DNA from 2 places in the Microbacterium sp. GXS0129 genome. Region 2 is predicted to be linked to the other one. Evidence: predicted binding sites of a transcription regulator. Region 2 holds the regulator's gene; the other holds the start of a gene.

The links. Region 2 encodes HspR, which represses chaperone genes until heat shock. Its sites were predicted from a motif close to AAGTTGAGTCNNNNNGACTCAACTT; they were not measured.
Region 1: ACIQJ5_RS13065 (ATP-dependent Clp protease ATP-binding subunit) is a predicted target of HspR. The motif match lies at 4,068-4,092, and genes of this name have one in related genera.

The regions. Positions count from the first base shown of each region.
Region 1 covers NZ_JBIZVZ010000004.1:124,290-140,398, reverse strand. Annotated here, with positions in the region: gene ACIQJ5_RS13075 (glucose-6-phosphate dehydrogenase) at 1-517, shown strand, start outside; gene ACIQJ5_RS13070 (hypothetical protein) at 519-1,694, opposite strand; gene ACIQJ5_RS13065 (ATP-dependent Clp protease ATP-binding subunit) at 1,825-4,029, opposite strand; gene ACIQJ5_RS13060 (choice-of-anchor A family protein) at 4,259-6,130, shown strand; gene ACIQJ5_RS13055 (hypothetical protein) at 6,255-7,061, shown strand; gene ACIQJ5_RS13050 (protealysin inhibitor emfourin) at 7,324-7,566, opposite strand; gene ACIQJ5_RS13045 (M4 family metallopeptidase) at 7,655-8,698, opposite strand; gene ACIQJ5_RS13040 (acyl-CoA dehydrogenase family protein) at 8,987-10,147, opposite strand; gene ACIQJ5_RS13035 (M15 family metallopeptidase) at 10,323-11,306, opposite strand; gene ACIQJ5_RS13030 (D-alanyl-D-alanine carboxypeptidase family protein) at 11,397-12,200, opposite strand; gene ACIQJ5_RS13025 (alcohol dehydrogenase catalytic domain-containing protein) at 12,319-13,236, shown strand; gene ACIQJ5_RS13020 (Rv2578c family radical SAM protein) at 13,296-14,342, shown strand; gene ACIQJ5_RS13015 (YceI family protein) at 14,445-14,993, opposite strand; gene ACIQJ5_RS13010 (DEAD/DEAH box helicase) at 15,186-16,109, opposite strand, start outside.
Region 2 covers NZ_JBIZVZ010000006.1:80,725-96,833, reverse strand. Annotated here, with positions in the region: gene ACIQJ5_RS16355 (hypothetical protein) at 1-707, shown strand, start outside; gene ACIQJ5_RS16350 (hypothetical protein) at 1,294-1,770, opposite strand; gene ACIQJ5_RS16345 (MarR family winged helix-turn-helix transcriptional regulator) at 1,843-2,196, shown strand; gene ACIQJ5_RS16340 (MFS transporter) at 2,307-3,704, shown strand; gene ACIQJ5_RS16335 (hypothetical protein) at 4,805-5,365, shown strand; gene dnaK (molecular chaperone DnaK) at 5,562-7,430, shown strand; gene ACIQJ5_RS16325 (nucleotide exchange factor GrpE) at 7,435-8,013, shown strand; gene ACIQJ5_RS16320 (DnaJ C-terminal domain-containing protein) at 8,030-8,998, shown strand; gene ACIQJ5_RS16315 (heat shock protein transcriptional repressor HspR) at 9,040-9,492, shown strand; gene ACIQJ5_RS16310 (FAD-dependent oxidoreductase) at 9,818-11,212, shown strand; gene ACIQJ5_RS16305 (Pr6Pr family membrane protein) at 11,216-11,860, opposite strand; gene ACIQJ5_RS16300 (MFS transporter) at 12,051-12,776, opposite strand; gene ACIQJ5_RS16295 (hypothetical protein) at 12,792-13,112, shown strand; gene ACIQJ5_RS16290 (LuxR C-terminal-related transcriptional regulator) at 13,230-14,819, opposite strand; gene ACIQJ5_RS16285 (hypothetical protein) at 14,949-15,554, shown strand; gene ACIQJ5_RS16280 (hypothetical protein) at 15,559-16,109, opposite strand, start outside.

The DNA.
Region 1 (16,109 bases), on a different contig from region 2:
GAGCTACGTGGACGAGGACGGAGTGGATCCCGCCAACCAGGCGGAGACGCTGGCGCAGGCCACGTTCGGCGTGGACAACGCACGGTGGGAGGGTGTCCCCTTCACACTGCGCTCCGGCAAGGCGATGTCGCATCCGCGCCGGGAGGTGGTGGTGCATTTCAAGCCCGTGCGCCATGTCCCGGATGGTTTCACAGGAAAGGCCGAGGGCGCGGTCCTGCGGTTCAACCTGAACCCGGATCAGATGTCGCTGGAGATCAACGTCAACGGTGGCGAGGATCCGTTCGCGCTGCACCGAGCCGCGCTCGACGCCGATCTGGCGGGCGGAAACGCCAAGGCCTACGCTGAGGTGCTCTCGGAGCTGTTGCAGGGCGATCCCGCTCTGTCGGTCCGGGGCGATGCCGCGGTGCAGTGCTGGCGGATCATTGAGCCGATTCAGAAGGCATGGAAAGACGGCGTGGTGCCCCTGCAGGAGTACCCGGCGGGCGTCACCGACACGGTGACCTGGCCGGCACACTGACCTACTCCAGGATGAGATTCGCCACCACGTCTGCGGTGGTGCCGCCGAACATCAGCGCGAACTGACGCCCGGAGTCCGGTTCCGCACGCACCATGACGCCGATCCCATCCGATGCTGCGGTCAGGAACTCGTAACTGCGCCCGTCCGTACCGGAGACCCAGACGCTCTGCACACCGTCGGTCGACCCGGCGGAGAGCACCCGGATCAGCGCCTCCGTGGCCGCTCGTGCGTCTTCGTCGGAGATCTCGCCGTAGATGCCGGTGAGGGAAGTGGCCCAGAGCTCGCCGTTTTCATCCCCGAGGAAGGTCGAGCCGAGATCCATCCAGGTGCTTCCGGGGGCGACGGTGAAGTCGGCGCCCTCCGGGAGTGCGGACGCCACGTCGAGGGGAACGCGATCACCCGTCGGCTCGTGGGCCGGCGCCGTGGCGTCGGGTGTCGGCGCCGGGGGCTCGGGTGTCGGAGTGGAGGAAGGCGGGGCGGCGGACGGTGACGCGGCCGGCGTTCCCCTCTCCGGCGCGGGCGTACCCGAGGATGTAGTGCCGGGCTGCGCGGCACTGTTCCAGAGGATCTGCGCCTGGTTTCCGAGCCAGATCGAGAACATCACGATCAGCGTGATGACCACGGCGACCACGACCACGCCGATACCCAGCCAGAGCGCGGTGCGACGGCGCGGCGCGGCTGGTGCTGGAACAGGCGCATGCGGGTAGCTCGGTGGCGACGTCTGCCCCGGGGCGTGCGAGGGCGGAGTGTCCGGCAGCGATCCCGGAAGCGGAGGTGCTCCGACCTGCGGCGAAGGCGCCTGCGGGTATCCCGGCTGTGGTGCCCCGACATTCAGCGGTGGTGCCCCGTACACCGCCGCGACACCAGGCGGTCCGGCCGGTGCCGTCGGATACGACGAGGTCTCTGCTGGAAGCGGCACCGTCGGTGCGGTCTCCGACGCGGCGCCGCCTTGCCACAGCGGATTCGGACGGGCGCCCCAGCTGTGCGGAACGCCTGTCTGCCAGGCCTCGTTGGGACGCGCGTTCCAGGTTTCCGGTGCACCGGTCTGCCACGCGTGGTTGGGACGTTGCTCCCACTCGCGCGCGGGCTCAGCCTGCCACCCCGCAGCCTGGTGGGGCTGCTCGGCAGGCGCCCCGGTGGAGTCCGGCCCGGGCTCTCGCGTCGCCTCGTCGCCCATGCTCGCTCCTCGTCGCGCGGATTCTCGTCCTCACATGATGCCTGCCCGGACGTCTCCGCGGAATCCACCGGACGCGGCGAAGGCCCGCCCGGATGCGCCCGGGCGGGCCTTCGCTCTGCTCAGCAGTGTGTCACTCAATGATCTCCGCGTCGACCACATCGTCATCTTCGCTCACGGGAGGCACCGGCGCCGCAGCCGTGCTGGTCAGGGCGAGCCCCTGTCCATCGGCGGCGACATCGACCGTGACCATCGACCCGTCGCGCACGTTGCCCGAGAGGATGCCCTTGGCGAGGCGGTCCTGGATCTCCTTCTGCATCAGGCGACGCAGCGGACGGGCGCCGAACAGCGGGTCGTATCCGCGTTCGGCCAGCCAGGCGCGCGCATCCGGCGTCACCGCGAGGGTGAGCCGGCGATCCGCCAGCCGCTTCTGCAGTGCATCCACCGCCAGTTCCACGATCTGTGCGAGGTCGTCCTCGGTGAGGGCGTGGAACATCACCACGTCGTCGAGACGGTTCAGGAACTCGGGGCGGAACGCGTGCCGCAGTGCGTCCATCACCCCAGCGCGCTTGACCTCGTCGGACAGCGTCGGATCGATGAGGAGCTGCGATCCGAGGTTGGATGTCAGGATCAGGATGACATTGCGGAAGTCGACGGTGCGGCCCTGGCCATCCGTGAGCCGGCCGTCGTCCATCACCTGGAGCAGCACGTCGAACACCTCGGGGTGCGCCTTCTCGACCTCGTCGAGCAGCACCACCGAGTACGGACGACGCCGCACTGCCTCGGTCAACTGACCGCCCTGCTCGTAGCCGACGTAGCCGGGAGGCGCACCGACCAGACGCGAGACGGAGTGCTTCTCGCCGTACTCGGACATGTCGATGCGCACCATCGCCTGCTCGTCGTCGAAGAGGAACTCGGCGAGTGCCTTCGCGAGCTCCGTCTTGCCGACGCCCGTGGGCCCGAGGAACAGGAACGAACCGGTGGGCCGGTTCGGGTCGCTGATTCCGGCACGCGACCGACGCACGGCGTCAGCCACGGCGGCCACGGCCTCCTTCTGGCCGATGATCCGCTTGCCGAGCTCGGCCTCGAGACGGACGAGCTTCTCCCCCTCGCCCTGCATCAGGCGTCCGACGGGGATGCCGGTCCAGGCCGAGATGACATCGGCGATGTTCTCGTCGGTCACCTGGTCCCCGACCATGCGCTCCTCGCTGTTCTCCGCCTTCTCCGCTTCGCCGAGCTCGCGCTCGAGCGCCGGGATGTCGGCGTAGAGCAGCCGCGATGCCCGCTCCAGGTTGCCCTCACGCTGGGCACGCTCAGCTTCCGAGCGCGCTGCATCGAGCCTCGTCTTGAGGTCACCCACGCGGTTCAGGGTCGCACGTTCCTGGTCCCAGCGCTGCTGCAGGTCACGCAGGCGCGACTCCTGCTGCTCGAGGTCCTCACGGAGCTTCTTGAGCCGGGCCCGCGATGCCTCATCCTTCTCCTTCTTGAGGGCGAGCTCCTCGAGCTTCAGCCGGTCCACGTGACGACGCAGCTCATCGATCTCCAGTGGAGCGGAGTCGATCTCCATGCGCAGGCGTGACGCGGCTTCATCGATCAGGTCGATCGCCTTGTCGGGCAACTGACGCGAAGGGATGTAGCGGTGGGACAACGACGCAGCGGCGATCAGCGCGCTGTCGGCGATGGCCACCTTGTGGTGCGCCTCGTAGCGCTCCTTCAACCCGCGGAGGATGGCGATCGTGTCCTCGACCGTCGGTTCGCCCACGTAGACCTGCTGGAATCGACGCTCGAGCGCCGCGTCCTTCTCGATGAACTCGCGGTACTCGTTGAGCGTTGTCGCACCGATGAGCCGCAGCTCGCCACGGGCGAGCATCGGCTTGAGCATGTTGCTCGCTGCGACGGAGCCTTCCCCGCCACCGGCACCCATCAGCACATGCAGTTCGTCGATGAAGGTGATGATCTCACCGTCGGATTCCGTGATCTCTTTCAGGACGTTCTTCAGGCGCTCCTCGAACTGGCCGCGGTACATCGCACCCGCCACCAGTGCCGACATGTCCAGCGAGATCAGCCTCTTGCCCTTGAGGCTCTCCGCCACGTCGCCGGCGATGATGCGCTGGGCGAGCCCTTCCACCACCGCCGTCTTTCCGACGCCCGGTTCTCCGATGAGCACCGGGTTGTTCTTGGTGCGGCGGGTGAGCACCTGGCTGACCCGCCGGATCTCCGAGTCTCGTCCGATGACCGGATCGAGTTTGCCCTGGCGAGCTCGTTCGGTCAGATCAATGCCGAACTGCTCGAGGGCGCTCTGCTGGTCCTCCTGACCGGGGTTCTGTGTTGCGTTCATCTGTCTCCTTGAAGTCTCTGCGCAACCCATCTCTTACAAAGTTGAGTCGCTATGGCTCAACTTTACCACCGCCGCCTCCATCCCGCTAGAGCTTCCTCGACGGAGGCATGTCGTTGATGAACCTCCCAGCAGGGTCCGTTAATGTATTTGTTTGGATCGGTTACAAACCCCGACTTTTGTGACGGATCCTCCCCCCGATATCCCCGTCCCCCACAGAAAGCAGGCTTCTGTGCGTTTCCGCAATGCAATTGCGGGCGCATCGGCGCTGCTCGTGGTTGCGGCCGGCACCATCGTGCCCGCAGCCATGGCATCTGCCACGCCCCGTATCTCCCCCGCCGCCGCGTCCACCGGCGAATGTGTCCCCTCCGCAGGCCTCGGCGCCCCCGGTGGCGGCGTCGAAGCGAAGCCCGTCGACAGGAACGTCAGCGTCTTCGTGGGCGGCGATTTCCACATGAAGGCCGGCGTCGAGATGGAAGGCCAGCTGGTTGTGGCCGGCGATGCCACCTTCGACAAGAACTACCTCCTCGGTGCGGTGGGGGTCGGTTCGGGCCTCTCCCCCGTTGCCGGAACGAGCGGGCTGCGTGTCGGCGGCGATCTGCAGCTCGCCGCGAATGTGACGATGGCCACCTGGGCAGCGAACGGCAGCGCCAGCGCTCCCCTCGACGCGACCGTCGGCGGCTCGATCACCGGTGCGGGCAAGCTCGACGCGAGCGGCGGCTCGGTGACGACCGGCCTCGGCAAGGACGCCGCCCTCGGCGACCCCTACGCCGCTTGGTCTGCCACCAACCCCGCGGCGCTCCAGACGTATGCGGATCGCATCACCACTGCAGCCGACACGGAGTACGTCACCGGTCTGAAGAACGACTGGTACCTCACCCTTCGCGGGGACGGCACGCACAAGCGTCACGTCTTCGAGGTGGACGCCGCCGAGGTCAACAAGAACAGCTTCTCGGTGAAGTACGAGAACATCCCGGTGGATGACATCGTCATCATCCGCGTGACCGGCAGCGGCCCGATCAAGCTCGGCGTCGACAACCAGTTCGGCGGAGCAGACGGCAACACGATGCTCGACATCTCCGGTGCCGAGTACGGCGCGCGCGCGTCGCACACGATGTGGATCTTCCCCGACTCCACCGACATCACCATCGCCGGCGGCCAGCCGGCTGGTTCCATGCTCGTGCTGAACCCGGCCTCCACCCTCACCAACAAGGCGAACGGCATCAACGGCCGGCTCTGGGCTGCAGGCAACGTGGTGCAGGACCTGGGCACGGGCAGCGAGTTCCACGCGTTCCCGTTCCTCGGCGACGACGAGTTCACCTGCGAGCCCCCGACCGACCCGACCACGCCGGAAGTTCCGACGACGATCGACTCCCTCGCGGACATCGCGATCCAGGCCGCGAAGTGCACCACCGACGGCACCGTCGTCGACCCCACGGTCACACTCCCGGCGAACACCGCCGACGTGACCTACACCCTCACGGGTAACGTCACGGCCGGAAGCACCGTCACGGTCACCGCGACCACGACCGGTGACACGATCTTCGCCGACACCATCACCGGCTGGATCATCTCCGACGATCGCAAGACCGCCACCCAGACGATCAAGCTTGCCGCGATCGACTGCACGAAGCCGATTGAGCCGACCACGCCCGTCGAGCCGACGACTCCGGTTGAGCCGACCACGCCCGTCGAACCGACCACGCCCGTCGAGCCGACGACTCCGGTTGAGCCGACCACGCCCGTCGAACCGACCACCCCGGTTGAGCCGACGACTCCGGTCGAACCGACCACCCCGGTCGAACCGACCACCCCGGTCGAACCGACCACCCCGGTCGAACCGACCACCCCGGTCGAACCGACCACCCCGGTCGAACCGACCACCCCGGTCGAACCGACCACCCCGGTCGAACCGACCACCCCGGTCGAACCGACCACCCCCGTCGAGCCGACCACCCCGGGAATCCCCGCCGTTCCGGAAGCAGGCGGAGCACTGCCGGCAACCGGCGCACCGGACATGGGCCTCTGGACGGTTCTCGGATCGCTCGTGTTCGCGGCAGGAGCAGTTCTGCTCGCGACGCGACGGATCCGCGCTCAGCGCTGATCGCAGAATGACGAGTTGAGGGGTGGGCACCTTGGTGCCCACCCCTCAACTCATGCACCGGACATGGGTGTGCCGACGACATCGACCGGGATAGGGTCGATTGCGTCAGCTCGGAGGAGGCATCATGTCCACACCATCACAGCCCGATGACCAGGCCACGAACGCCGGTGCAGCAGCATCCTGGCCGAACGCGCCGCAGCACGACCAGCATTCCTCCGCACCAGAGCATGCGGCACCTCACGCGGCGCAGCAGGGGAATTCACCCGCCGCTGCCTCTCCGCAGTGGCCAGGCCACCCCGGGGCGACGCAGCCTTCGGCGCCTTCGCCGCAGTATGGCTCTGCCCAGCAGTACGGCTCCGCACCACAGCAGCATGACCCTGCCCAGCAGTACGGCTCCGCCCAGCAGTACAGCTCCGCACCACAGCAGCATGACCCTGCCCAGCAGTACGGCTCCGCCCAGCAGTACAGCTCCGCACCACAGCAGTACGGCTCCGCGCAGCAGTACGGCTCCGCCCAGCAGTACGGCTCTGCGCCACAGCAGCACTATGGGGCGATGGATGCGTCGGGGACTGCACCGGCCGCCGCAGCGGATCCGGTGAAGAGGCGAGCAACCGTCGGGATCATCCTCGGTGCCAGCACGGTCGTCCTGGGCCTGGTGCTGTGCGTCCTCCAGACGGTCCTGCTGCGCGTGCTCATCCAGAACGGGAACTATGAGGCGTACGGCGTCGTCACCGCCGCGATCAGCTGGCTCAGCGTCCTGGCGATGGGGGCTTTGGGAGTGATCGCTCTCATCCTCGGTCTCAGCGCCGCCAAGAGTGGACAGCACCAGGTGCGCTCAGGAATCGCGATCGGTGTCGGAGCGCTGGCCTCCGCCGGAGCCGTCATCACATTGATCGAGTTCCTGCTCAACTTCGCACTGGCAGGGTTCTGATCCTTCCCCGGATCAACGTCTGATCCGAGCCCGGATCTACACCTGAACTGGCTCAGCCGTCGATCAAGGTCTGCCCCGGCCACGGCCTTGCCGGCCACCGGGTCAACGGCTGACCCGCAGGCGGCCACGGCTGCCCAGGCGCCCGTCAACGTCTGCCCACGCCCCAATTAACGGCTACCCAGCCCCCGATCAACGGCTGATCCCGTCCTCGATCACCATCCGAGTGAGGACGGGATCACCCACTCCGCGGCCTCGCTCCGAATCAGGTGGATGCGGGCCGCGGAGAACCGGCGGCCCTAACAGCGTCCACGAGTTCCCGCCACGGTCCCGACAGGTTGGCGTCGGAAACCACCTGCTCATGCTGATCATCATGAAGCTGCACGCGGATACGCCAGACGAAGCGATCTGCGCCCCGCTGCGTGCTGCTCTCGTTTCCCCAGGGGCAGCGCTCGATGAGAAGGGCCCAGTTCGGTGATTCCGCCGGAGACGGCGCAACCGTCCACATCCGCGGAGCGCCGGTGATTCCGCCGCTGCGCACCACGGTGATCAGAAGACCAGTCGCCCCGTCCTCACCAGTGACGGACTCGGGGTCCTCACTCCGACGCCCGACCATTGCCCGACCTCACATTCACGCCCACCGTCGTCCACGCCGTGCGGAGAGCCTGCGCCACCGAACGGTCGACCGTGCCGGCTTCGGCGAGTGTGGCCTCGGCGAACTCCGAGAAGGTGGCGTTCGTCCGCAGCCCGCGGGAAAGCGCGCGATACCAGACACCTCCGGCCGTCTCCCAGGCTTTACCCCCGAGCTCTCGCGCGAACAGCGCGAATGCCCGGTTCGGTATGCCGGAATTGATGTGCACTCCGCCATTGTCCTCTGATGTGCGCACGAAAGCGCTCATGTCAGCCGGTTGCGGATCGACACCCAGGTCCGGATCGTCATAGGCGGTGCCGGGATGCAGCATCGACCGCAGCGCGACGCCTTTCACCGATGGCGTGAAGATCCCCGCGCCGATGAGCCAGGTGGCCTCGTGCGCCGTCTGATCAAGCGAATGCTGTTCGGTCAGAGCCCCGAAGACGTCGGCGATCGACTCGTTCAACGCGCCCGACTCTCCCTGATACTCGAGCTCGCCGGCATGCTGGATGACCCCGTGCCCCAGTTCGTGTCCGATGACGCTGAGGGATGCGGTGAAGCCCCGGAACACCTGCCCGTCTCCGTCGCCGAACACCATGCGCTCACCGTCCCAGAACGCGTTGTCGTACTCGGATCCGTAGTGCACCGTGGCATCCAGGCGTGAGCCGAGGCCGTCGATCGAGTTCCGGTCGAACGCTTCGAGGAGCATCTGGAAGGTGCTCCTCAGCCCGTCGTACGCCTGGTTCACGGCGACGTCGGCAACGGGGGCGTCGCCTTCGCTCCGTACCAGCACCCCGGGCAGGGTCTCGGCCCCCTGCGCATCTCGGATGGTGCGGTCCGGCGCTGATTCCACGGATGCCACGAGCGATCCGTTCTCGTCGATCGAGAGCTCCAGCTGCGCCCGCCGCTCGGCCGGCGCTCGGCCGACAAGTGTCTGACGTGCTGCCCGCGCGGCGTGCGGGAATCGGTCCGATTGTGCGAGCCGGTCGAGCAGATAGGAAGGCACGATCCCCTGGTGACGCCCCGCGCACGCCCTTCGATCAGCGTTGTTCAGGTTCAGCATGTCGTCCTCCGCTCGCTGTGGTGACCTGACCATACGCCGGGGTTCCGACAGCGGGAGGAGGGTTGTGCACAGCGACGGAACACATCACCGTGCGCGAGCCGAATCCGGTTTCGCGAATGCGGCACCGCTCGGCTGCGCGAGCACGTGCCGGTGGATGCGACGAGCAGCGCCCAGCCGCCACACGGCGCGGGGCGGGCTCCGATGGAACCCGCCCCGCGTACGCGTCTGCCGGTGTCAGCCCTTGAGGAGCTGGCGCCCGACGATCTCGCGCATGATCTCGTTCGTGCCGCCGTAGATGCGGTGCACACGGGCATCGACGAACGCGCGCGCGATCGGATACTCCATGATGTAGCCGTAGCCTCCGTGCAGCTGAACGCCCTGGTCCAGGACCTCCCACTCACGCTCGGTGGCGTAGAACTTGACCTTCGCGGCTTCCTCCGGGGTGAGCTTCTGCTCGCCGTACAGCAGGATCGCGCGATCGACGTAGGCCCACAACGCGTCCACCGTGGTGGCCATGTCGGCGAGGCAGAAGTAGGTGTTCTGGAAGGCGATGACCGGCTGACCGAACGCCTCCCGGCTCTTCGTGTAGTCCACCGTCCACAGCAGACCGGCCTCGGCAGCTGCGGCCGCCGCGACACCGATCGACAGGCGCTCCAGCGGAAGGTTGCGCATCAGCTGCACGAATCCGTGGCCCTCCGCACCGCCGATGAGGTTGGCGTCGGGGACGAACACGTCCGTGAAGCTCAGCTCAGCAGTGTCGTGACCCTGGAAGCCCATCTTGTGCAGCTTCTTGCCGTGATCGAAGCCCTCCATGCCGTTCTCAATGAGAACGAGGCTGAACGCGTCGGGGCGATTGCCCTCGCCGGTCTTGACGAAGGTCACGACGACATCGGCCGTTGCACCGGAGGAGATGAAGGTCTTCGCGCCGTTGACGATGTAGCCGCCGTCGACCTTCTTCGCCGTGGTCTTGATGCCGCGCAGGTCTGATCCAGCGCCCGGCTCCGTCATCGCCAGGGCGCCGATGATCTCACCCGTCGCCATACCCGGCAGCCACTTCTGCTGCTGCTCGGGGGTGCCGAAGTGAGCCAGATACGGAACCGCCAGGTCGTCCTGGATGCCGAAGGCACCGGCCAGCGAGCCCAGGCCCGCCTTGATCGTCTCCTCGTTCACGATCGCGCGGAAACGGTAGTCGAACAGCATGCCGGCACCGCCGAACTCGTCCGGCACGGAGAGTCCGATGATTCCCGCTTCTCCCGCAGCGAGCATCGTCGCGCGGTCCACCTGACCGTCGGCGTCCCACTTCTCGCGCGCCTCGTTGGTGCCGTAGCGCTTGATGAACTCCTTGACGACGTCGCGGAACGACTCGTGATCCTCGTCATAGATGTTGCGGTCCATCGGGCTCCCTTTCTGACTCCTCGGTGCGATCGACAGCGATCACCCGATTCGCGAGTCTAGGCGAGATTCCGCACCGAAAACAGGGTTTGGTGGGATTCCGTTCCAGATTTCGGGGAACTCGGTTCCAGGCTTGTGGAAAGTCTCCACACCGCTCGGCGAGGGTCGCGATCCGGGCTCAGGAGGTGTAATCGGGTGCCGCGGGCAGGCCGAAGAACTCCTCGAGCGTGTGGAATCCGCCGTCGTGATACGCCGCCGCCAGCTGGGGTCCGATGTAGCGCAGGTGCCACGGTTCGGCTTCGTAGCCGACGACGTCGTAAGCGCCCTCCTCATAGCGGACGATGAACCCGTAGCGCCAGGCGTTCTCGCTCACCCAGGCCGATGTCTCCGTGCCCCCGAAGGATTCGATCGAACCGCCCGGCAACTGCACATCGACCGTGGTTCCGAGCTGATGTTCGCTGAAGCCGGCACGTGCGCTGGTGCGTTCCGCGGACTGCCCTTCAGCGGCGAGCTGACGATCGTGGTTGCCCACCTGATACGAGTAGGAGCGGTAGCCACTGTTCGCCACGATGTCCGACATCCCCGCCGCGGACGCGTCAGCGACCATGGCGACGAATGCGTCGGCCGAGTTCTGGCGCATTAGCTGCCCGCCGGAGACGGACACGAGGTCGCCCGGCTCCCATTCGAGGGGCTGGATCGGGCGGAGCTTGTCGACGACCACCCAGGCGCGAGACGGATCGTCCAGCGAGAAGCACGGCGCAGCCCCGTTGGCGATGGCCTCTCGCACGGCGCTCCCGCCGCCGGCCGCCGTGATGGCCGCCTCATCGGCGGCGGAGGCCAGAGCATCCGCGACGCCCGGACGATCGCACACCCCGGCGGATGCCACGGGGTTAGCGACAGCGAACTCGGGCACCGGAAGCGATGCCACACCCTGCGGCCGCGGCAGCACCCCGGAGGTGAGATCCGCGCCGATCGGTGCATCGCCGCCCGCGGGGTTCGCGTCGTCGAACGTCTCAGCGACCGGCTGTGACAGAGCGGCCTGACCCGTCACACCGATGCCCACACAGACGACTGCCAGCGCGACGACCCCTGCGGCCAGGAGGACCGAACGTCGCCGCGCTTCCCGCGCGCGATGGCGCGCGATCGGCGAGAGCATCTGCATCACTCCAGTATGTGCACAGGTGCCGACGTTTTCGCACCTTTCCACACCATGGGATCCCTGAGAGGATCCTCATCCGTCCGCAGGGAGGCGTCAGCGGGCCGGCGCCGCGAAGAACTGCTGCAGGGAGCTGTACCCACCGTCGTGGACAGCCCGGGCGATCTCGGTCCCGACATATCGCAGATGCGCCTCACGGCCCGTCATCGTCGTGATCCAGCCGTACTGCCAGGCGTTCTGCGTCAGCCAGGCTCCTTGGCTCGTCGTCGCGATATCCGCACCCGCGCCACAGTCACCGCTGGTGCACGCGACCACGTCGACGGCGAGGCCGGTGCGGTGCTCGGCGGCGCCGGGATCCGCGGCGCCGGACTGATCCGTGTAGCCAGCCGTCAGCGCGATGTCACCGCCACCGGCGGCATCCAGCGCCCGATGCAGATGATCGAGGGACTCCGCGGCCTCGGCGCGCAGGCGGGTCCCGGCGATCGATGGCGTCTCGGGGACCACGAGGTCGGACGGCGACCACCCGGACGGCACCGGCCGCGCTGCATCGGCAATCACCCAGATGCGGGCGGGGTCAGCCAGATCGATGCAGTCCGCGCGCGCGGAGACGACGGCCGCACGCAGGGCTGCGCCTCCACCGGCCGCAAGGACCATTCCACCGTCGTCGTCGGCGGCGCTGGCCTCACGCATGGTGGGCAGATCGCAGATCTGCCGTGCTGCCACAACCGAGCGCACCTGCGGTACGGGGAGCGCGGATACCGGGTCCGGCCAGGGCTGCGTGATCACGGACGGCTCGGCCGCGGCATCCGCACCGCCGGCTGCCGCAGCCACGGCGGTGGCGATGAGTGCGGAGCCACCGATGGCCATGGCGAGGAGCACGGCGCCCCGCCGCGCAGCCATTCGTCGCGATGGGCGCGACCGACGTGACGATGAGTGCTGCATGAGAATTCCATCATCTCGTGGGCTTCGGACATTCCCAGAATCGGACGCACCGTCATCGGGGTGGGAGGATCAGAAGATGGGAATGCAGCGCGCCATCACCTACGACCGGACCGGGGATCCCGGTGAACTTCACCTCTCCGAGGTCGCGGTGCCGTCGCCCGCGGCAGAACGCGCACTCCTGGAGGTCCATGCCGTCGGCATCAATCCGTACGATGTGAAAGTTCTCACGGGGCAAGCGCCCCGAGACACCCCCTTCCCGCGCGGGATCGGCAGCGATGTCGCCGGGATCGTCCGCGCCCTGGGGGACAACACGGGCGGGCTGCACGTCGGCGACGCGGTGATGGGCTGGGGGCTCAACACCCTCCGCGAGCAACTGGTCGTGCGCACGAGCAGCGTCACACTCATCCCCCCGGCACTCTCCCTCGACACCGCCGCGGCCCTCGTCACCCCGTCGATCGCCGCTACGGCATGCCTGCGGGCAGTCCCCCTGTCGGCAGGCGACATCGCCCTTGTGCCGGGCGCCAGCGGATCCGTCGGCTGGCTGATCGCCCAGCTCGCACTGCGCGCAGGCGCTCGTGTCATCGGCACCTCGGGCCCGGGCGCACGTGACCGGCTGGCGGCCGCCGGCATCACCCCGATCCCATACGGCGAGAGCTTCGCCGGCGCACTCAGCGACGCCCTGAACGGCGCCTCACTGACCGCCGTCCTCGGGGCCGCCGCGGGCGATGCGCTCCGCGCAGGCCTCGCGGCGGGAGCAGAGCCCGGCCACGTGGTGACGCTGGCGGGCGAGGATCTGGCGCAGGAGTTCGGCGTCATCTCCGCGGACACCACGCACCGCTCGATCGAGCAGGTCAGCATGGTCGCCGAGCTGGTTGCAGCCCGGGAGATCGAGTTCAGCGTGGCGGCCACCTATCCACTGGCGGATGCGCCCGCTGCCTTTGCCGCCGTCGCTTCGGGCCACGGCGGCAAAGTGGTTGTCCATCCACAGCAGTAATTCGTACACATTTTCGAATGTAGCTTGACATCTTCGTCGGACTTCTGTTCTATTGCCGTATGCGTTGGCAGGGACAGGAACTCGGAGTCGCGGATACGGCTGCTCTCCCGGGGATGGAGACGATGGATGGCCTGGTTCGCTCGGTGACGACACCCGAGTTCGCCGGCATCACCTTTCACGAGGTGCTGTGCAAATCCGCACTCAACCGGGTGCCGGTGCAGTCGCGGATGCTCTTCGAATGGACGGTGAACCCCTACCGCGGCTGCTCCCACGCCTGTGTCTACTGCTTTGCCCGGGGCACCCACACCTACCTGGATCTGGACGGCGGACGCGACTTCGACACCCAGGTCGTCGTCAAGGTCAACGTGGCGGAGGTCCTTCGCCGCGAGCTCTCCCGGGGATCCTGGCAGCACGGCCAGGTGAACCTCGGCACCAACACCGATCCGTATCAGCGCGCCGAAGGACGGTACGCACTCATGCCGGGCATCATCAACGCCCTGACCGAGAGCGGAACACCGTTCGCAGTGCTCACCAAGGGCACGCTTCTGCGGCGTGACATCCCTCTGCTGACCGAGGCGGCGGAGCATGTCGACATCGACATCGCCATGTCGATCGCCGTGTTCGACGATGCACTGCAGCAGTCCATCGAACCGGGAACACCCACAACCGCCGCCCGATTGGCGACAGTGCGCGCCGCGGCCGACGCGGGCTTCCGCGTGCGGGTCTTCCTGATGCCGATCCTCCCCCATCTCACCGACTCGATGGAGATGCTCGACGACGCACTGTCTCGCATTCGTGCCGCCGGGGCGAGCGAGGTGGTGTGGGGAGCGCTGCATCTTCGTGCTGGCGTCAAGCCCTGGTTCTTCGAGTGGCTGGAGCGCGAGCACCCCGAGCTCCTCTCGTCCTACCGCGGCCTGTTCCCGGGCGTCTCGACATACGCGCCCAAGGGGTACCGCCAGTGGCTCGCCAAGCGCATCCGCCCCTTGATCGCCGCGCATGGTCTCCGCGCTCGTGCCGACGAGGATTCTCCGGAAGCGCCCCGTCGCTCATCTCTCACCCCGGTGCGACTGGTGCAGCGGCCGCCTCAGCCCGCAATGCTGTTCTGAGACGGGATGCTCACCACCCCGAGAAACGGCGCTGCGCCACCCCTCACGGAGTGGCGCAGCGCAGGAGACGCAGGCGTTACGAGCCAGCAGCGGACGCTCGACTCAGGCGTCCTTGACGACCGAGATGTCCAGGTTGATCTTGATCTTGTCGGAGACCAGCCATCCACCGGACTCCAGAGCCACGTTCCAGGTGAGGCCCCACTCCTTGCGGCTGATGGCGAGGTCACCCTCGAAGCCGGCCCGCAGGGCACCGTTCTGGTCAGTGTGCACACCGCCCACCTCGACGTCGATCGACACCGGCTTCGTCACACCCTTGATGGTGAGGTCGCCGTGCAGCGTGAACTCCTCGTCATCCTTGACAGAGATGCCGGTCGAGTGGAACTCCATCGTGGGGAACTGCTCCGCATCGAAGAAGTCGGCCGAACGCAGGTGGTTGTCACGGTAGTCCTGGCGGGTGTCGATGCTGGCGGTCTGGATGACCACATCGACCTGCGCCTCGTTCTCGCCGGTCACGTTGATGGTGCCCGAGAAGTCGTCGAAGCGACCGCGGACCTTGGTGACCATGGCGTGGGTGGCGGCGAAACCGATGGCAGAGTGCGCGGCGTCGATGGTCCAGGTGCCGGCGATGGTGTCAAGTGCAGGAATTGTCATGTCAGGTGTCCCTCGTGTGGAAGATCAAGTGCGCGCGATCATCGCGTCAGTGGATGTGAACGAGGCTACGCGAACTTCTATTCCCGCGCATGCAGTTTTTCTGATTCTCTCCGCCCGTTCATCGGATTCACCCCGAGACGTCACAGGGCCGCCCCGGATCGGGGCAGCCCTGTGAGGTACGACGAACGGATGTCAGGCGGTGAGCTGCTCCAGCGTCATGCCGCCTGTGAGCTCGTCAAGGATGTCATCACCCGGACGAGCCTCCTCGAACGGCGCGGCGATCTCGGCGCGCTCCAGCAGTTCGGCGATGCGGCGCTTGCGCGCGCGGGTGATGAGTGTCACCACGCGCCCCGTGTTACCGGCGCGGCCCGTACGCCCGGAGCGGTGCAGGTAGGTCTTGTACTCGTCGGGGGCATCCGCCTGAATGACCAGATCGATGTCGTCCACGTGGATTCCACGGGCCGCCACGTCAGTGGCCACCAGCACGTTCGCCCGGCCGGACGACATCTTCTGCAGGTTTCGCGTTCGCTTGGCCTGGTTGAGGTCGCCGTGCAGCGCGACCGCGGAGATCCCCGCGTCCTCGAACTGCTCAGCGAGCATCTCGGCGTACGCGCGCGTACGCGTGAAGACGATGGTCTTGCCCTCTCGATCGACCAGCTCAGTGAGGATGTCGGCCTTGTCACGGTGCTCGATCACCAGGACGCGGTGCTCGATCGTTCCGGAGTTCTGGTCTTCGCCCGCCACCTCGTAGACGGCGGGATTCACGAGGAACTCGTTGACCAGGGCCTCCACCTCGGTGTCGAGAGTCGCCGAGAACATGAGCTTCTGGGCCCCGTCCGCGACCTGGCGCAGGATGCGCTGCACCGGCTCGAGGAAGCCCAGCTCGCACATGTGGTCGGCCTCATCCAGCACCGCCACCTGAACCTGCGACAGGTCCAGCTTGCCCTGGTTCACCAGGTCTTCGATGCGACCGGGCGTGCCGATGATGATGTCAACGCCCTTCTTCAGGGCGCCCACCTGGCGAGCCTGGGGAACACCACCGTAGATCTGCGTGGTGAACAGGCCGACCGAACGGGCGATCGGCTGGATGGTGCGGTCGATCTGCAGCGCGAGCTC
Region 2 (16,109 bases):
CGGCCGGGGACGTCGCCGTGTTCGAATGCGTCGCGGGGACCGTTGTGTCCGTGTCGGCTGGGGAAGCCGCTGCGTCCGTGTCCGTCGTGGGGACCCTTGTGTCGGTGCCGGCTGGGGAAGCCGTCGTGTTCGTATGCGTCGCGGGAACCGCGGTGTCCGTGTCGGCTGGGGAAGCCGGCGTGTCCGTGTCCGTCGTGGGGACCCTTGTGTCCGTGTCGGCTGGGGAGGCCGTCGTGTCGGCCGGGAAGCCCGTCGTGTTCATGCCGACCGGGGAAGCCGTCGTGTCCGTATGCGTCGCGGGAGCGGCGGTGTCCGTGTCGGCTGGGGAAGCCGGCGTGTCCGTGTCGGCCGGGAAGCCCGTCGTGTTCATGCCGACCGGAAAGGCCGGCGTGTCCATGTCCGTCGCGGAAGCCGCCGTGGTGAGGACGGCCGCGGTATCCCTGGCTGTCGGCGTCATCGGCCCGATGACCGCAGCCCCCGCCTTCGTGGAACTCGGCGTGGGCGCCGAGGCCGACGTGTGCACCGTGCATGCCGCGCTCGCCAAACCCGCGGCGGCCGAAGCCGTGTCGAGATCCGCCCTCCCGCAGCTGCTGCATCAGGCGGCGACGGCGACGCACCTCGCGCAGCCGGTCCGTGCCACCGAGCTCCTCCACGATTGCGGAGAGTCCGTCGGTGACGGCGGTCAGCTGCTCCGGGGTGAGCGCTGATTCGATGTGGGCACGCGATTCGGTCAGCCGGTCGTCGATGCGGGCCAGTGCCCGGGCGCCCTCCACTGTGATGGTGGGGTATCCGTCCGCGAGGGTGACCCACCCGCGCATCAGCAGATGACGGAGGCGGAATCCGCCGAGGCGTGCGCGAGCGTGGGGGCCGCGGCGGTGGTTTCCGCGCGGGTGCCGCCCGTGGCGGGGATCATCGTTCGTCGGATCCACGCCCGCAGGCTGTGCGTCCGGGAGGATGTCGCCGGCGGCGGTCTCCGGCCCGTCGGCGCTCGTGGTGTCCTGCAGCGAGGAATCCGGGGATGAGGGGTCGTCTCCGGTCTGCGTTTGCGTGCTGCCGCGGTGGGCGAGCCGGTGCAGCAGGCGCAGGTCGTGGCGACGGATCCCCTCCGAGGCGAGGATGTTAGTGCGCTCCGCGCGAACCAGCTGGTCGGCGGCGCGGATGAGGAACGCGAGCGATCGCTCGCGGAGCAGTGTGTCGTTCGGGGTGTTCATGAGGAAGTCCTTTCGGGAGCCGAAGCTCGGATGTATGTCATCTGACAAGTGAATGTAGTGTGACATGCATTCGGAAAGCTTGTCAAGTGACATATATGCTTCTGTCATGACCGACGAGCAGCCCACCGACCCCGTCGAGGCGATCGTCGCCGCGCTCGGCCGTATCCGGGGGCGGCGCGGACCCCGGCCGGGAGGCCCGGGCTCGCACGGGTTCGGGCGCGGTGATTCCCACGGCCACGGCGATTCCCACGGCCACGGCGATTCGCACGGCCACGGTGGTTCCCACGGGCATGGCGACTCGCATGTCCACGATGGTTCGCAGAGCCACAGCGATTCGCATGTCCGCGATGGTTCGCGCGGTGGCCCTCGTCCCGAGGGGGCGTATGGTCGCGACGGCGTGCACCGGCACGACGACGCGCATGGCGCCGGTGAGGCACACGGCGCTGGCGAGGCGCACGGCGGTCACGATGGGCATGGCGGTCACGAGGGGCATGGCGGTCACGATGGGCGCGGCGGTGACGATGTGCGCGGCGATGGCGCCCGTGGTCGGCGTGGGCATCGGGGCGGGCCCGAATGGGGGCCTTTTGCGGGTAGGGGCGCGGACCCGCGTGCCGCCGAATGGATGTCCGCGATGGGCGGGCGACTCGGCGGTCCCGCGCGTTTTCGCCTGCTGGAGGTGCTCGCAGCGGCACCCGCTTCGCTGACCGTGTCCGAGATCGCCGAAGCCGTGGGCGTGGATCAGCCGCGCGCATCGCGTCTGGTGCAGCAGTCGGTGCAGCTCGGCCTCGTTCAGCGCGAAGCGGATCCCGATGACGCTCGACGCACGCGTGTGGCGCTCACCGAGACGGGGCGCGCGATGGCCGGGGGCATGCGCGGACACCGGCATGACACCGTCCGCACAGCTCTTGCCGCGCTCACCCCGGAGGAGCAGACGGAGTTCATTCGCCTGCTCGGCAAGTTCGCCGCCGCCTGGCCCCGCGACTGATTCGCCTTCATCGCGCGCACATCGCTCGAATTCCACGGGAATGGGGTCCATTCGCGCGCAACGAACGGGGTGTTCACCGCCGCGACCCCCGTGGCCACTAAGGTGAGCGCATGACCGGCGAGACTCCCCACACGCCCCCGGCAACGGTCGACACCGATGCGTTGCCGGCGCTGGCGCTCGATCAGAACCTTGATCGCACCATCCCGCGCAAGCAGGTGTGGTCGTGGGCGATCTACGACTGGGCGACGCAGCCGTTCAACAGCGTGATCCTCACGTTCGTGTTCACCGCGCTGTATCTGGTGAGCGACACTTTCCTCGATCCGTCGATCGCCGCACTGCCGGATGGGGATGAAGCGAAGGACGCGGCGCTCGCAGCGCTCAGCAGCCAGCTCGGACTCGGCACCACCGCAGCGGGCATCCTGCTGGCCATCCTCGCGCCCGTGCTCGCCCAGCGCGCCGATGCCGCGGGCCGCCGCAAGCGCTGGCTGATCATCTACACCACGCTGCTGATCGCGACGATGGCCGGGATGTTCTTCGTGGAGGGGTCGCCGAACTACTTCCTGCTGGGTGTCACTCTGGTCTCGGCAGGGACGTTGTTCAGCGAGCTCGCAGGCGTCAATTACAACGCGATGCTCACGCAGGTGTCGACCCCGCGGACGGTGGGGCGCGTGAGCGGACTCGGATGGGGCCTCGGCTACGTGGGCGGCATCGTCGCTCTCGTCATCGTGGTGCTGTGCAACAGCTTCGACTGGTTCGGCCTGTCCACCGACAATGGGCTGCCGTATCGGATCATCGCCGTCGGGTGCGCGGTGTGGGCTGTGGTGTTCTCGATCCCGCTCCTGCTCAACGTGCCGGAGACCGCGCGCCAGAGTGTCCCGCGACGCAACTTCTTCCTCAGTTACGTGGACCTCTGGCGCCACATCCGCTCGATCTTCCGTGACTCGCGTCCCACCTTCTGGTTCCTGGTGGCCAGTGCCGTGTACCGCGATGGGCTCAGCGGCGTCTTCACCTTCGGCGCCGTGATCGCGGCGCGGGTGTTCGGTTTCTCTGCCAATGAGGTGATCATCTTCGGAATCGCGGCGAACCTCGTCGCCGGCGTCGGGACGATCATCGCCGGGCGTCTCGACGACCGCTTCGGCCCGCGACCGGTGATCATCGGAGCGCTCACAGCACTATGCGTGGCGGGTCTCGCGGTCTTCCTGCTGCATGATGCCGGTCAGACGGTGTTCTGGATCTGCGGCATGGTGCTCTCCGCGCTCGTGGGCCCGGTCCAGTCGGCGTCGCGTTCGCTGCTCGCCCGGGTCACTCCGGCCGGCCGGGAGGGTGAGGTCTTCGGCCTCTACGCCACGACCGGACGGGTCGCGAGCTTCCTGGCATCGGGCCTGTGGACGATCCTGGTCGCCGCGATGGGGGCGATCTACTGGGGCATCCTCGGCATCATCATCGTGATCGCCGCCGGTCTCGTACTGATGCTGTTCGTGCGCATCCCCGCCCTCGAGCGCCGCTGACCCTCACCGCCGCCGCGCGCCCTGTCGTCAACGGAGGTGATCGGCTTCGCGTTCAAACGGTGCCGGGCGACGGCCCGTTTCGTGGCGGCACGCCTGGCCGCTCGCGCTGACCGTCCTGGCTCCGGGTCGGCCTGTCCTGTCGGTGGCTGATCGGAGCGCGTGGATGTGACGTGGGTGCCGTGAAAGGAGGGGATTTGCGCGAGTGTAGGGCGGTGCGCCGGGGGATTGTCCTGGTTTGGTGACATCGTCCTTGTTTCGTGACAGCGCGTTGGGTGGGCGTGCGCCATGGAGTGCTGCGGTCCGGCGTGGTCTGTCGTTTCGGTGGCTGATCGGAGCGCGTGGATGTGACGTGGGTGTCGTGAAAGGAGGGGATTTGCGCGAGTGTAGGGCGGCGCGCCGGGGGATGGCCCTCGTTTGTCGACATCGTCCTTGTTTGGCGACTGCACTCCGCGGCCGCAAGTGTTGAGCGGGGTGGGCGCGTTTGCCTGGGGTATCGGCGGCTCAGTCGCGTGATTTGAGGTGTCGTGAAAGGAGGGGATTTGCGCCAATGTAGGGCGGCGCGCCGCGGGATGGTCCTTGTTTGGCGACAATGTCCTCGTTTCGCGACAGCGCGTGAGGCGCGCCTGGCCCCGCCGTCCCGCCTCGTCGTCGCCCGCCTCACCACCTCACCACCGCAGCCCCGCCTCGCCCCGCCGCCTCGCCCCGCAGCCCGCCTCGCCCCCCTGCCGCGCCGCGCCTCGCCTCGCTGCCGCCCCACCGCTGTCCCGCCCCCTGCCGCGCCGCGCCTCGCTGCCACCCAGCCGCCGCCCCGCACCACCGCCGCGCCCCGCAGCCCGCCCCGCCCCACTGCCGCGCCGCGCCGCGACTCGCAGCCTCGGCCTGCCGCAGCGCCTCGCCTCGGCCGGCTGCCGCGCCTCGCCTCGCCGTCCCGGCTCACCGCCGCCGCATCGCTGCCGCCGCCCCGCACCACCGCCGCGCCCCGCAGCCCGCCCCGCCCCACCGCCGCCCGCGCCGCCGCCGCGCGCCACCGCCGCGCCCCGATACCCCTCATCCGCGACTCCAAGCCACCGCATCCGACGCGGACCTGCGACGATGACGGGATGAGCAGCGAGCGGGGACGACAGCACAGGCGGGCGATGCGGGAGGGGGTGCGATCACGCGATGTCGAGCGGGAGCTGCCGCCGGGGACCGTGCCGTACTTCCGGGAGCGGCTGTACGCCACCTTCACGGGCCTCGCGATCGTGCGCGTCGTGGAGTCCGGGACCCACCTCGAGGCGCGGCACGCCTTCCTTGCGCTGCTGATGGGCGTGATCGGCATCGTCGTGGCGGGCACGCTGTCCGAGTACATCGCGCACCTCATCGTCCATCGCACCGTCGCGCGGGGGAGCGAACTACGCATCATGATCCGCGCGGGTCTGGGCGCGCTGTGGACGGTGGCCGCCCCGATCGCGCTGATCGGCGCCGCGTGGCTCGGGTGGATGGATCTGCACCTAGCACTACGCATCTCTTCGTGGATCTACATCGTGACGCTGGCGGGAATCGGCTGGCTCGCAGTGCGGCGTTCCACGCTGACGGTGCTGGCGAAGATCATCGTGCTGGCCGGGCTCGTGGCGGCGGGATTCGGCGTGGTCGCCCTGCAGCAACTGGCGAAATCGGTCTGACCCTGAATGTTCACCCGAAGTTGAGTCGCTGCGACTCAACTTCGACTTGACACGAAAACTGCTCCTGTTCTAAGGTTGAGTCATCGGGGCTCAAGTCCTGATTCCGCGCAAGCGGACCACAGATTTCGGCTGCGGCCCAGCACGGGCGAGCCACCGCTGGAGGATCGGGAAATCCCCTGGCACGAAAGGAAAACACATGGCACGTGCAGTAGGCATCGACCTCGGTACGACCAACTCGGTCGTCTCCGTTCTCGAGGGTGGCGAGCCCAAGGTCATCGCCAACGCTGAAGGATTCCGCACCACCCCCTCGGTGGTCGCCTTCACCAAGGACGGAGAGGTGCTCGTCGGCGAGACCGCCAAGCGCCAGGCCGTCACCAACGTGGATCGCACCATCGCGTCCGTGAAGCGCCACATGGGCACTTCGTGGAAGACGCAGTCGATCGACGGCAAGGAGTACACGCCGCAGGAGATCTCGGCGCGTATCCTCGGCAAGCTGAAGCATGACGCTGAGGAGTACCTCGGCGACAGCGTCACCGACGCCGTCATCACGGTCCCCGCATACTTCAACGACGCCGAGCGTCAGGCCACGAAGGACGCCGGTGAGATCGCCGGCCTCAACGTGCTGCGCATCATCAACGAGCCCACGGCCGCGGCGCTCGCCTACGGTCTGGACAAGGGCAAGGAGGACGAGCTGATCCTCGTCTTCGACCTCGGTGGCGGAACGTTCGACGTCTCGCTGCTCGAGGTGGGCAAGGACGACGACTTCTCCACCATCCAGGTGCGCGCCACCGCCGGTGACAACCGCCTCGGTGGTGACGACTGGGACCAGCGCATCGTCGACTGGCTGATCACGCAGTTCAAGCAGTCCACCGGTGTGGACGTGGCGAACGACAAGATCGCCCTGCAGCGTCTCAAGGAGGCTGCGGAGCAGGCGAAGAAGGAGCTCTCCAGCTCCATGTCGACCACCATCTCGCTGCCCTACCTCTCGCTCACCGAGAACGGCCCGGCGAACCTGCAGGAGACGCTGACCCGCGCGAAGTTCGAGGACCTCACCAAGGACCTCCTCGAACGCACCAAGAAGCCGTTCGCAGACGTCATCCGCGAGGCCGGCATCAAGGTCAGCGACATCGACCACGTGGTCCTCGTCGGTGGATCCACCCGTATGCCGGCTGTTGCCGAGCTCGTCAAGGGTGAGATCGGCAAGGACGCCAACAAGGGCGTCAACCCGGACGAGGTCGTCGCCGTCGGTGCCGCCATCCAGGCCGGTGTGCTGAAGGGCGAGCGCAAGGACGTGCTGCTGATCGACGTCACCCCGCTGAGCCTCGGCATCGAGACCAAGGGTGGCATGATGACCAAGCTCATCGAGCGCAACACGGCCATCCCCACCAAGCGCAGCGAGACCTTCACCACGGCAGACGACAACCAGCCGTCGGTCGCGATCCAGGTGTTCCAGGGTGAGCGCGAGTTCACCCGCGACAACAAGCCGCTCGGCACGTTCGAGCTGCAGGGCATCGCACCCGCCCCCCGCGGCATCCCGCAGATCGAGGTCACCTTCGACATCGACGCGAACGGCATCGTGCACGTGTCCGCCAAGGACAAGGGCACCGGCAAGGAGCAGTCGATGACCATCACGGGCGGCTCGTCGCTTCCCAAGGAGGACATCGACCGGATGGTCCGCGAGGCCGAGGAGCACGCCGCCGAGGACAAGAAGCGCCGCGAGGCCGCCGAGGTCCGCAACCAGGCTGAGACTCTCGCGTACTCCGTCGAGAAGCTCATCAAGGAGAACGACGACAAGCTCCCCGCTGACGTCAAGGAGTCGGTCCAGGCCGACGTGGACGCGGTGAAGACCGCGCTCGCCGGTGAGGACGACGACGCCGTGAAGACGGCGTTCGAGACCCTGAGCCAGAGCCAGGGCAAGCTGGGTGAGGCGCTGTACGCCTCCGCCCAGGCTGCCGGCGGCGAGGGTGACCCGACGGTGACCGACCCGGGCAACGGCGATGTGCCGAACCCCGAGGAGGACGTCATCGACGCCGAGGTCGTGGACGACGAGGACGAGAAGAAGTAAAGACATGACGGACGACAAGGACTTCGAGAACAACGAAGCCCCGTCCGGCGAGCAGGGGTCGGAGGCTCACGCCTCCGACCCCGCTTCGCAGGACGAGGAACTCACGATCGACGACATCCTGGGTGCTGCCCAGACCGACGACGCGGCCGCGGCCGACGTGATGGACGTCGAGTCGATCCACCTGAACGACCTCAAGCGCATCACGGCGGAGTACGCCAACTACCGTCGTCGCACGGAGGAGCAGCGTCAGATCGAGAAGCAGCGCACCACGGGTGACGTGGTCAAGAGCCTGCTTCCGGTGCTGGACGACATCGATCGTGCGGAGAAGCACGGCGACCTCGCCGAGGGCAGCGCCTTCGCCGTGATCGCCGAGAAGATCCGTGGCATCGTGTCGCGTCAGGGCGTGGAGTCGTACGGCGCGGTCGGCGACGTCTTCGACCCGCAGCAGCACGAGGCCATCTTCCAGCAGCCGGTTCCGGGCGCCACCGAGTCCACCATCCTCGACGTGGTCGAGGTGGGCTACCGCCTGGGAGACGTGGAACTGCGTCCCGCGAAGGTGGTCGTCTCGGTCCCGGCCGAGTAGGCCGGAAAGGGGACGCATGGCAAGCAACGACTGGTTCGAGAAGGACTTCTACAAGACGCTCGGCGTGTCCAAGGACGTGTCCGAGGCCGACCTGAAGAAGACCTACCGGAAGCTGGCGCGCAAGTACCACCCGGACTCGAACCCCGGGGACACCGCGGCAGAAGCGAAGTTCAAGGAGATCAGCGAGGCGTACACGGTGCTGAGCGACAAGGCTCAGCGCGAGGAGTACGACCAGATCCGGGCCATGGGCTCGGGGGCTCGTTTCCAGGCTCCCGGTGGCGGAAGCTCCGCAGCCGGGGGTGGCTTCGAGGACGTGTTCTCGATGTTCAACCGCGGCGGTCGGGGCCAGCAGCAGGCGGACTTCGACGACATCTTCTCGATGTTCAACCGCGGCGGTGGTGGCTTCGGCGGACAGGCCGGCTTCCGGCAGGGGCCGCAGAAGGGCGCCGACGTCACGGCGCGCACCACACTCGATTTCGCCACCGCGGTGAAGGGCGAGACCATCACCCTCCAGGGTGAGGACGGCAAGCCGTTCAAGGTGAAGATCCCGGCGGGCGTGCAGGACGGACAGAAGATCCGCCTGCGCGGTCGCGGACGCCCCTCGACCTCGGGTGGCGAGAACGGCGACATCGTGGTGTCCGTCACGGTGCGCAAGCACCCGGTGTTCACCCGCGATGGGCTGAACCTGCGGGTCACCGTCCCGGTGACCTTCACGGAAGCGGCCCTCGGTGCCACCATCGAGGTACCCACGCTCGGCGGCGATCCGGTGAAGCTGAAGGTGGCCGCCGGCACACCCTCCGGCCGCGTGCTGCGGGTGAAGGGTCGTGGCGTGCAGTCCTCGAAGGGCACCGGCGACCTGCTGGCCGAGGTGCAGATCGTGGTGCCTTCGCACCTCGATGCCGCCGCCAAGGAGGCGCTGGAGAAGTTCGCCGAGGCCGAGCCCAAGGAGAATCCGCGAGCGGACCTGCTCGCAAAAGCGCGCTGAAGTGCGCGATGACGAAGCACGACGCCGGGAACGGGGGTGACATGAATCAGGACCAGATGGACGAGGATGCGCCGATCTTCGCGATCGCCGCGGCTGCGGAGCTGGCCGGCATGCACCCCCAGACCCTGCGCCAGTACGACCGCATGGGGTTGGTCGTCCCCGGACGCACGCGCGGCGGCTCGCGCCGGTACTCGGTCACCAACATCCGTCAGCTCCGCGAGGTGGCGCAGATGTCCGCCGAAGGCATGAGCCTGCCCGCCATCGCGCGCATCCTCGAGCTGGAGCAGTCGGTGCGGGCGCTGCGCCGCCAGGTGTCGCAGCTGCAGGCCCAGGCGCAGGCGGACGCGGAGACCCGACCCGGTGCGCGTGTGTTCGCCGCGGGCACCACCGGCTCGGTGATCACCCTGCGCGCCGGCCGACGAGTCCGCCGCGCGACCGAGGTCATGATCTGGCGCCCGCCGCACCTGCGCGAGAGCCACCTCGACGAAGACTGAACACGCGCACGTGGTCCGGTGAGGACGGTGCGGTGTCTGCGGCCGCTACGGACCGAGCGCGGCGCCAGATGAGGACGCCGTCGCGAGATGAGGGCCGAATCCGGGTTTCGGCGTGCCCCGCTGATAAGCCCTCCGCTCACGACAGCTCCGCCGTCGCGGCGTGTCAGACGCCTCATCGACGTCCGGGCTCAGGAAGTCACGCCGCCCGTTCTGACGGAGATGCCATCGGGACCCACTGCCGCGCGGGCGTCTCGGGGGATAAGAACAGCCCCGACGGCGTCGTCGCTCCCCGCGGGCGTGCCCGGACGGGTATCGTTGCGACACGATGAGGATCACGCGGCGTACTCTGCTGGTCAGCGCCGGAGCCGGTGTCCTGGGGGTGCTTCTAGCCTCCTGCACCCCGGAGCCGGCGCCCTCACCCACGCCCGATCCGTCGTCCACGACGCCCGCGCCGGAGCCCACCGCCCCGAGCTCGCTCGAGCCGTCGGCGTTCGTCCGTAGCGCGTGGTCGGAGGATCCGTTCTCCCTCGGCGCGGCCAGCTTCACGCCGGTGGGCGTGCAGCAGAGCGCCCGCACCGCCCTCGCCGCCCCCGTGATCGATCGTCTGTTCTTCGCGGGTGAGGCCACCGATGAGCAGGCACCCGGAACGATGTCCGCCGCCGTGCGGTCGGGTATCAGCGCTGCGGAGGCCCTGCTCGCCGCCTCCGCCAACGGTGACCGCGTCGCCATCGTCGGCGCAGGACTGGCGGGTGCCGCCGCGACCGCCCGTCTCGCCTCCAGCGGACTGGAGCTGACGGTCTTCGAGGCACGGGACCGGGTGGGCGGGCGTGTTCAGTCCCACGTCGACGATGACGAGTGGCCGGTGTCCGCGCAACTGGGTGGATGGCTGGTGGACGATGCCCTCGATGCCGTCATCGACCGGCCCGCGTCGCTCGACCTTCGCACCGCGGTCCTGTCCGGCGCCCTGTGGCGCTCCACCGAGGGCGATGACGTCGAGCCCGTCTCGGCGAAGCCGCTGACGGAGGCGATCACCGCCGCGCAGTCTCGCGTGACGGACGAGTCGCTCACCGAAGCGCTCACCGAAGGCGGGGCGGATCCCGACGACGCGGCTCTGCAGGCGCTGCTGGCCTACCTCTCGACGATGTCGGGCGCCGACGCCGATCAGGCATCGTCCTGGTTCCCGCCGGTGCTGCCGCCCATCGAGCGCACAGCCGTGCTCGGAGACCTCGCCGCGCTGTTCGAGGAGCTCCTCGACGGGGCGAAGGTCAGCGTGTCCTCGCCCGTGAGCCGTATCGCCTACGACGATGACGGTGTGAGCCTCGGCGTGGCCACGGGAGAGTCTCTCTCGTTCGATCGCGTGCTGGTGACGGTTCCCCTGGGCGTGCTGAAGACCGACGGCATCGAGTTCTCCCCCGCGCTGCCGTTCGCGCATCGCGGTGCCATCGCCGACCTCGGTATGGGCCTCATCGAGACCGTGTGGCTGCGCTTCGACGAGCCGGTGATCGAGACGGACGCCTCGCTCTGGCACGTGGTCGGCGGGGACGCCACGATCCGCACCTGGCTCAACCTCGCCCCGGCGACGGGCGAGAACATCCTGGTGGGTCTCGTCGGCGGGGCGGCCGCGGGTGAGTTCGCGAAGCTCGACGACGATGCAGCGAAAGCAGCCGCGCTGGCGTCACTGACGCCGTTCCTCGGGTCTACGCAGTCGCCGGCAGCCTGATCGTCAGACCGCCGCGCGCGGGTGTCCCGGCCGGTGCATCCGGCTGGCGAGCACGATGAGCGTTGCGATCAGCGCGAACATCGCGAGAGCGGCTGCGCACGTGATCAGGAACTCGGCGGGGCCGGAGACCTGACGCGGGTCGAGGAAATAGTACGGATACCAGCCGACGAACGGTCCGCGCCACAGCGTCACGCCGCCCCAGGCCAGCGGGAACGCGAGGGAGATCGGCACGATCCACCAGCTCACACCGCGATGGCCCGGGGTGAGGATCCACGCGAGAGCCGTGCAGGCGGGCAGCCAGAAGTGCAGCACCTGATCCGACCAGGGCACATCCACCCGGATGCCACGGATCCCGGCCTGCCAGACGATGAGCGCGAACGCGATGCCTGCCGTGATGGTCCACGTCAGCACCAGAGAGAGCGCAACGGTGAACCAGCGCGGGTCCGCCGGGCGCCGCAAGGCCAGGACAGCGCCGATGACGAGGACGGCCACCAGGGCGCAGTTGGACTGCACCGTGAGGTAGGCGAAGAAGTTGTCGCCCGCGGTGGTGTGCGAGCTCAGTCCCCAGAACAGGCGGTGCACCAGCGCGGTCAGGCACACGCCTGCGGCGGTCAGACGCAGCACGCCGAAGATCGTCCGTGCCCTCACTGTCCGCCGCCGCTCCTCTCCGCGCTCGTGAAACCCGCCATCCGGTGAGTTTACGGAGTCCGCGTCGACGGGTGGCGGTGCCTCGTCGGGCCGCGGCCGTCTCGGACGCGCCAGGGTCAGCCACGCTCAGCGAGCGGGAGAGGGACCTGCGTGCCGGAAACCGCCCGGCGCGCAGGTCGCTGCCGTGATGTCAGCGCGACTCGACGCGCGCGAGTCGCTTCCACCCGAGGATGACGGTGATGCCCGCGATGAGAGCGGCCCCCACGAACAGGACGGTCACCGGCCAGGTGGCCCCGCCGGCCGACAGCACGAGCCACGCGGCGAATGCCGGAACGGGGCCCGCGATGAGTGCGGCAGTGGGCTCGCGCACGATCACCACGGCGGACAGCCGGTGCGCGGGGTCGAACAGGGCCGTGAGGATGGCGCCCTGCGTCGAGTACATCGTGGCCAGACCCACGGAGATGCCGAGCACCATCGTCGCGATGATGACGAACTCGTTGCCCGTCGCGAACAGGGGGAAGGCGATGGCGCCGAAGACGATGAAGACACCGCAGCCGAACAGCCAGATCTGCCGTCGTCCGAGGCGATCGCCGAGCCAGCCCGCCAGGGGGACGACGGCGATGGCGAGTGTCGAAGACACGAGATTGGCCGCCAGGCCGAACGAGGCGGGCAGGCCCATCGATCCGGTCAGGTAGGAGAGGAGGTAGACCTGGGTGAGCGAGGAGAACGCCAGATACGGACCGTTGATCCCGAAGCCGATGAGGATCTCGCGCCACTGGTGACGGATGGCCTGGCCCAGCGGGAACCGCACCACCCGTCCCTGCTTGCGCAGCGCCGTGAACTCCTCCGTCTCGTGGATCCCGGTGCGCACCCACAGCCCGATCGCGACCGTCACGATGCTGAGGAGGAACGGCACACGCCAGCCCCAGCTGTGCAGAGCGTCCTCCGGAAGCAGCGCGATCAGGGCGAAGACGCCCGCCTGTTCACGGGCTCGCCCGACGCCGACAAGGCGCTGCGCGACACGTGGGTCAAGCCCAGCGGCAATGCGGACTTCGACCAGGTCATCTCCGCGTACTACGACGTGGTGGATTACGGTCAGTCGTTCGGATCCTCCCCGGCGGGACAGGAGATCCAGAACGAGCTGAACAACGCGATCACCGCGGCGCTGCTCGGCGACAAGACGCCGGAGCAGGCATTGGCCGATGCGCAGAAGGCGGCGATGCGCGCCTACGAGAACGCCACAGCGGGCTGAGGCGGCCCGGGAGCGCGCCACCGTCTTCGGGAGCGCGCTTGTCGTGGCCGAGGGAAATCGCACCTTCGAGGTACCTCGGCGGTGCGATTACCCTCGGCGAGGGGGATCAGGGCCTGCTCACTCCCGAAGCAGCCACCGGTGAGCCAGCGCGAGGCGCGTGGGGACTTCGCACCGCAGCATCGCCTGCGCAAGGTGCGCCTCCACGGCCTTCGCGCTGACACCGAGGACGTCGGCGATCACGGCGTTCGTGAGGCCCGTGCTCATCAGCTCGGTCACCGCCCGCTGCCGCGAGGTGAGCTCCGGAAGCGGGCGCCGCTCGCCGGTGGCACCGGCTGCCCAGAGCAGGGCGACGCGACCCGACGTCCCGAACGCGGACATCGCTCGCGTGAGGTGGCGGTGCACGGTGGAGCGCTCCAGATGTAGGCGGCCGGCGATGGCGTCCTCGCCATGCCCCGCGCGCAGGAGGTCGAGCACCTCGCACTCGCGCGGGGAGAGCGCGGCCCAGGCGGTCTGCGGCGGAGGAAGACGGCGACGGGCCGCCGACAGAACCCGCGCGGCCCGTACGCGCAGCGCATGCTCGCCGGCGGCATCGGCCGCGCGCACTTCGTCGCGAAGCAGGCGGGCCGCGGCCGGGAGGTCGGCATGAAGCAGCGCACGTGCCGCGATGATGCGTGCGTCCCCGTGTTCGAGGCGGCGCTGCGCTGCGCCGGCAAGCTCGGCGGACGCCTCCGCCACGAGCGCGGCATCGGCCGCGTCGCCGCGATGAAGCAGGATCCGTGCGCGCGTGCGCAGCAGCGTGGGAAGGGTCACCTCGGCCGTGCGGTCGAGCTCGGCGAGCAGCAGCTCGGAGCGGACGACGGCCCTCTCGTCGCCTCGGGTGATGGCGTCGGCGACGAGAAGATCGACCGCCATGGCACGGTCCGCACAGGCGAGCAGGCTGAGATCCCGGTGACCGCCGGCACGTCGGGCCAGCGCGGCGGCCGCAGACTCGTCGCCCGTGGCCGCGGCGCCGTAGGCAGCGAGCATCAGTGCGCCACGGCCCGCGAAGGAGGTCTCATCCAGCCCCAGTGCGAGGAGCGCATCGACGCACTGGCGGGCAGCACTCGTGTCGCCGGCGGTTGCGGCCACCATCGCCTCGCACGCCAGCGGCCATGCGGGCAGCCGGTGGCGGCGCCCCGCATCCTGCAGGCCGGCGAGCTGTGCGCGGGCCCGCTCAATCCGCCCCGCGAATGCGGCCACCCGCACCGGCACCCCGCGCAACGGCACCTCCAACGCGCTGTCACGCCAGCAGGAGGTGTCTTCCGGTGCCGGTGCGACAGCCTGCGCGACGTCGAGTCTGCCCATCATCAGTGCGCCGTCGGCGATGAAGCCGCGAGCCAGCACCGACACTTCTTCGTCTCCGTGCAGTTCGGCCACCACAGCAGGGGCGGCCTCCACCTCGGCCGATGCGGAGCCGGTTCCGCCCGCCGCCTGTGCCCACAGCGTGACGGCGAGGGCCAGTGCTCGCTGCTGGGAGTCCACAGCATCCGCGTAGGAGCGCCGGGCGAAGTGCGCGCAGGCTGCGTAGTCGGCGCTCCAGTACGCCGCGAAGGCGCGCAGCGCATCGGCGATCGGGCCGCGTTCGCCGGCGAGCACGGCGGCCGCCGCATCGGCGTCATCCGTGACGATCGCCTCTCCGGCGTCGGCGATCAGTGCGCGTCGATCCATGGCGCGACAGTATTCCCCCGGCAGTGCGCGGGTGCACGCATCGAGCCGGAGAAATTACCCCGATCCCCCATGGCGCCACCGCCTCCGCCTGAGGATCATGGCTGCAGTCACCCGCGAGAGGAGGGGCTCATGTCCAACAGGAGAACCGGTGCGCCGGTCATCCTCACCGCGATCGTCCTGCTGGCGGGATGTGCTTCCGGTACGGGCGGCGGTACGTCGCCGAGCGTCGCCGCCGCGGATCCCGCCGCGACTGCCGATCCCAGTACCGCCGCCGACCCCAGCACTGCCGCCGACCCCAGCACTGCCGCCGATGCGCCACCGGTGTTCACCGAGGACCTCTGCCCGCTCGTCGGCGCGGAGCGGCTGGCGGAGGTCTTCGGAGAGGCGGTCACCACCGAGCACCTCGTCGGTGTCTCGTGCCAGTACACGACCGCGAGCGGAGGCAGCGCGTCCCTCGCGGTGCAGGAGGGGACGGAGGGGACGTTCAACGAGGTGTCGTACGGCTCGCGCTCGCTGCTCACGGATCAGACGCCGCGGCCGCTGTCCGGCTTCACCGGTCAGGCGGTGGTGTTCGCCAGTACGGTGTCAGGAACAGAGTCGCCCATCGCCGCGGCCATCGTGGAGTTCCCGACCTATGTGGTCAGCACGACCGTGTCCGTCGCGGGTGATGTGGACACTCAGGCGCGGGTCGCGGAGGCGCTGCTGCGGGCCGGCCTGGACGCGGGGCTGGGCTGAGGACTCAGGCCGGCGGAAGGCGCAGCACGCCCGCGGACTCGCCCACCGTGAGGTCATCCACCAGACGCAGCTCGCGCGCCAGGGCATCCAGATCGCCGAGGATCGTGCGGAACCGGTTCGCATCGCCGGAGATCGCGGTGAGCTCCACCAGATGCGTTCCGAGGTCGAAGCTGTAGCCCACGAAGGGCGGACTGTCGCCGCCGGGTGCATCCATGACGAGGCGCTCGCCCACACCGAACGTGGGGTGGCGGAACGACTCGGTGTCGTCGTACTCCATCGGGCGCATCGCTCGCGCCGTGCGCGCCTGCGGGGTCGCCTCCTGCAGCGTCGCCATCGCGACGATCAGCTCGGGGTCTTCCTTCCACACCCACACCAGCACGCGGCCCGCCGCTTTGCGCATGAGCATCGGGGCCGCCTGGCTCATCGCCCACGCGGTGAAGCGACCACCACCGCGCTGCTCGATACCCATCGACCGGTTCACCTGGGCCATCAGCATGCGGATCGCCTGCTTGCGCTGGCGTCGTCCGCGCAGGCCGAACGACTCGGTGACGGGGA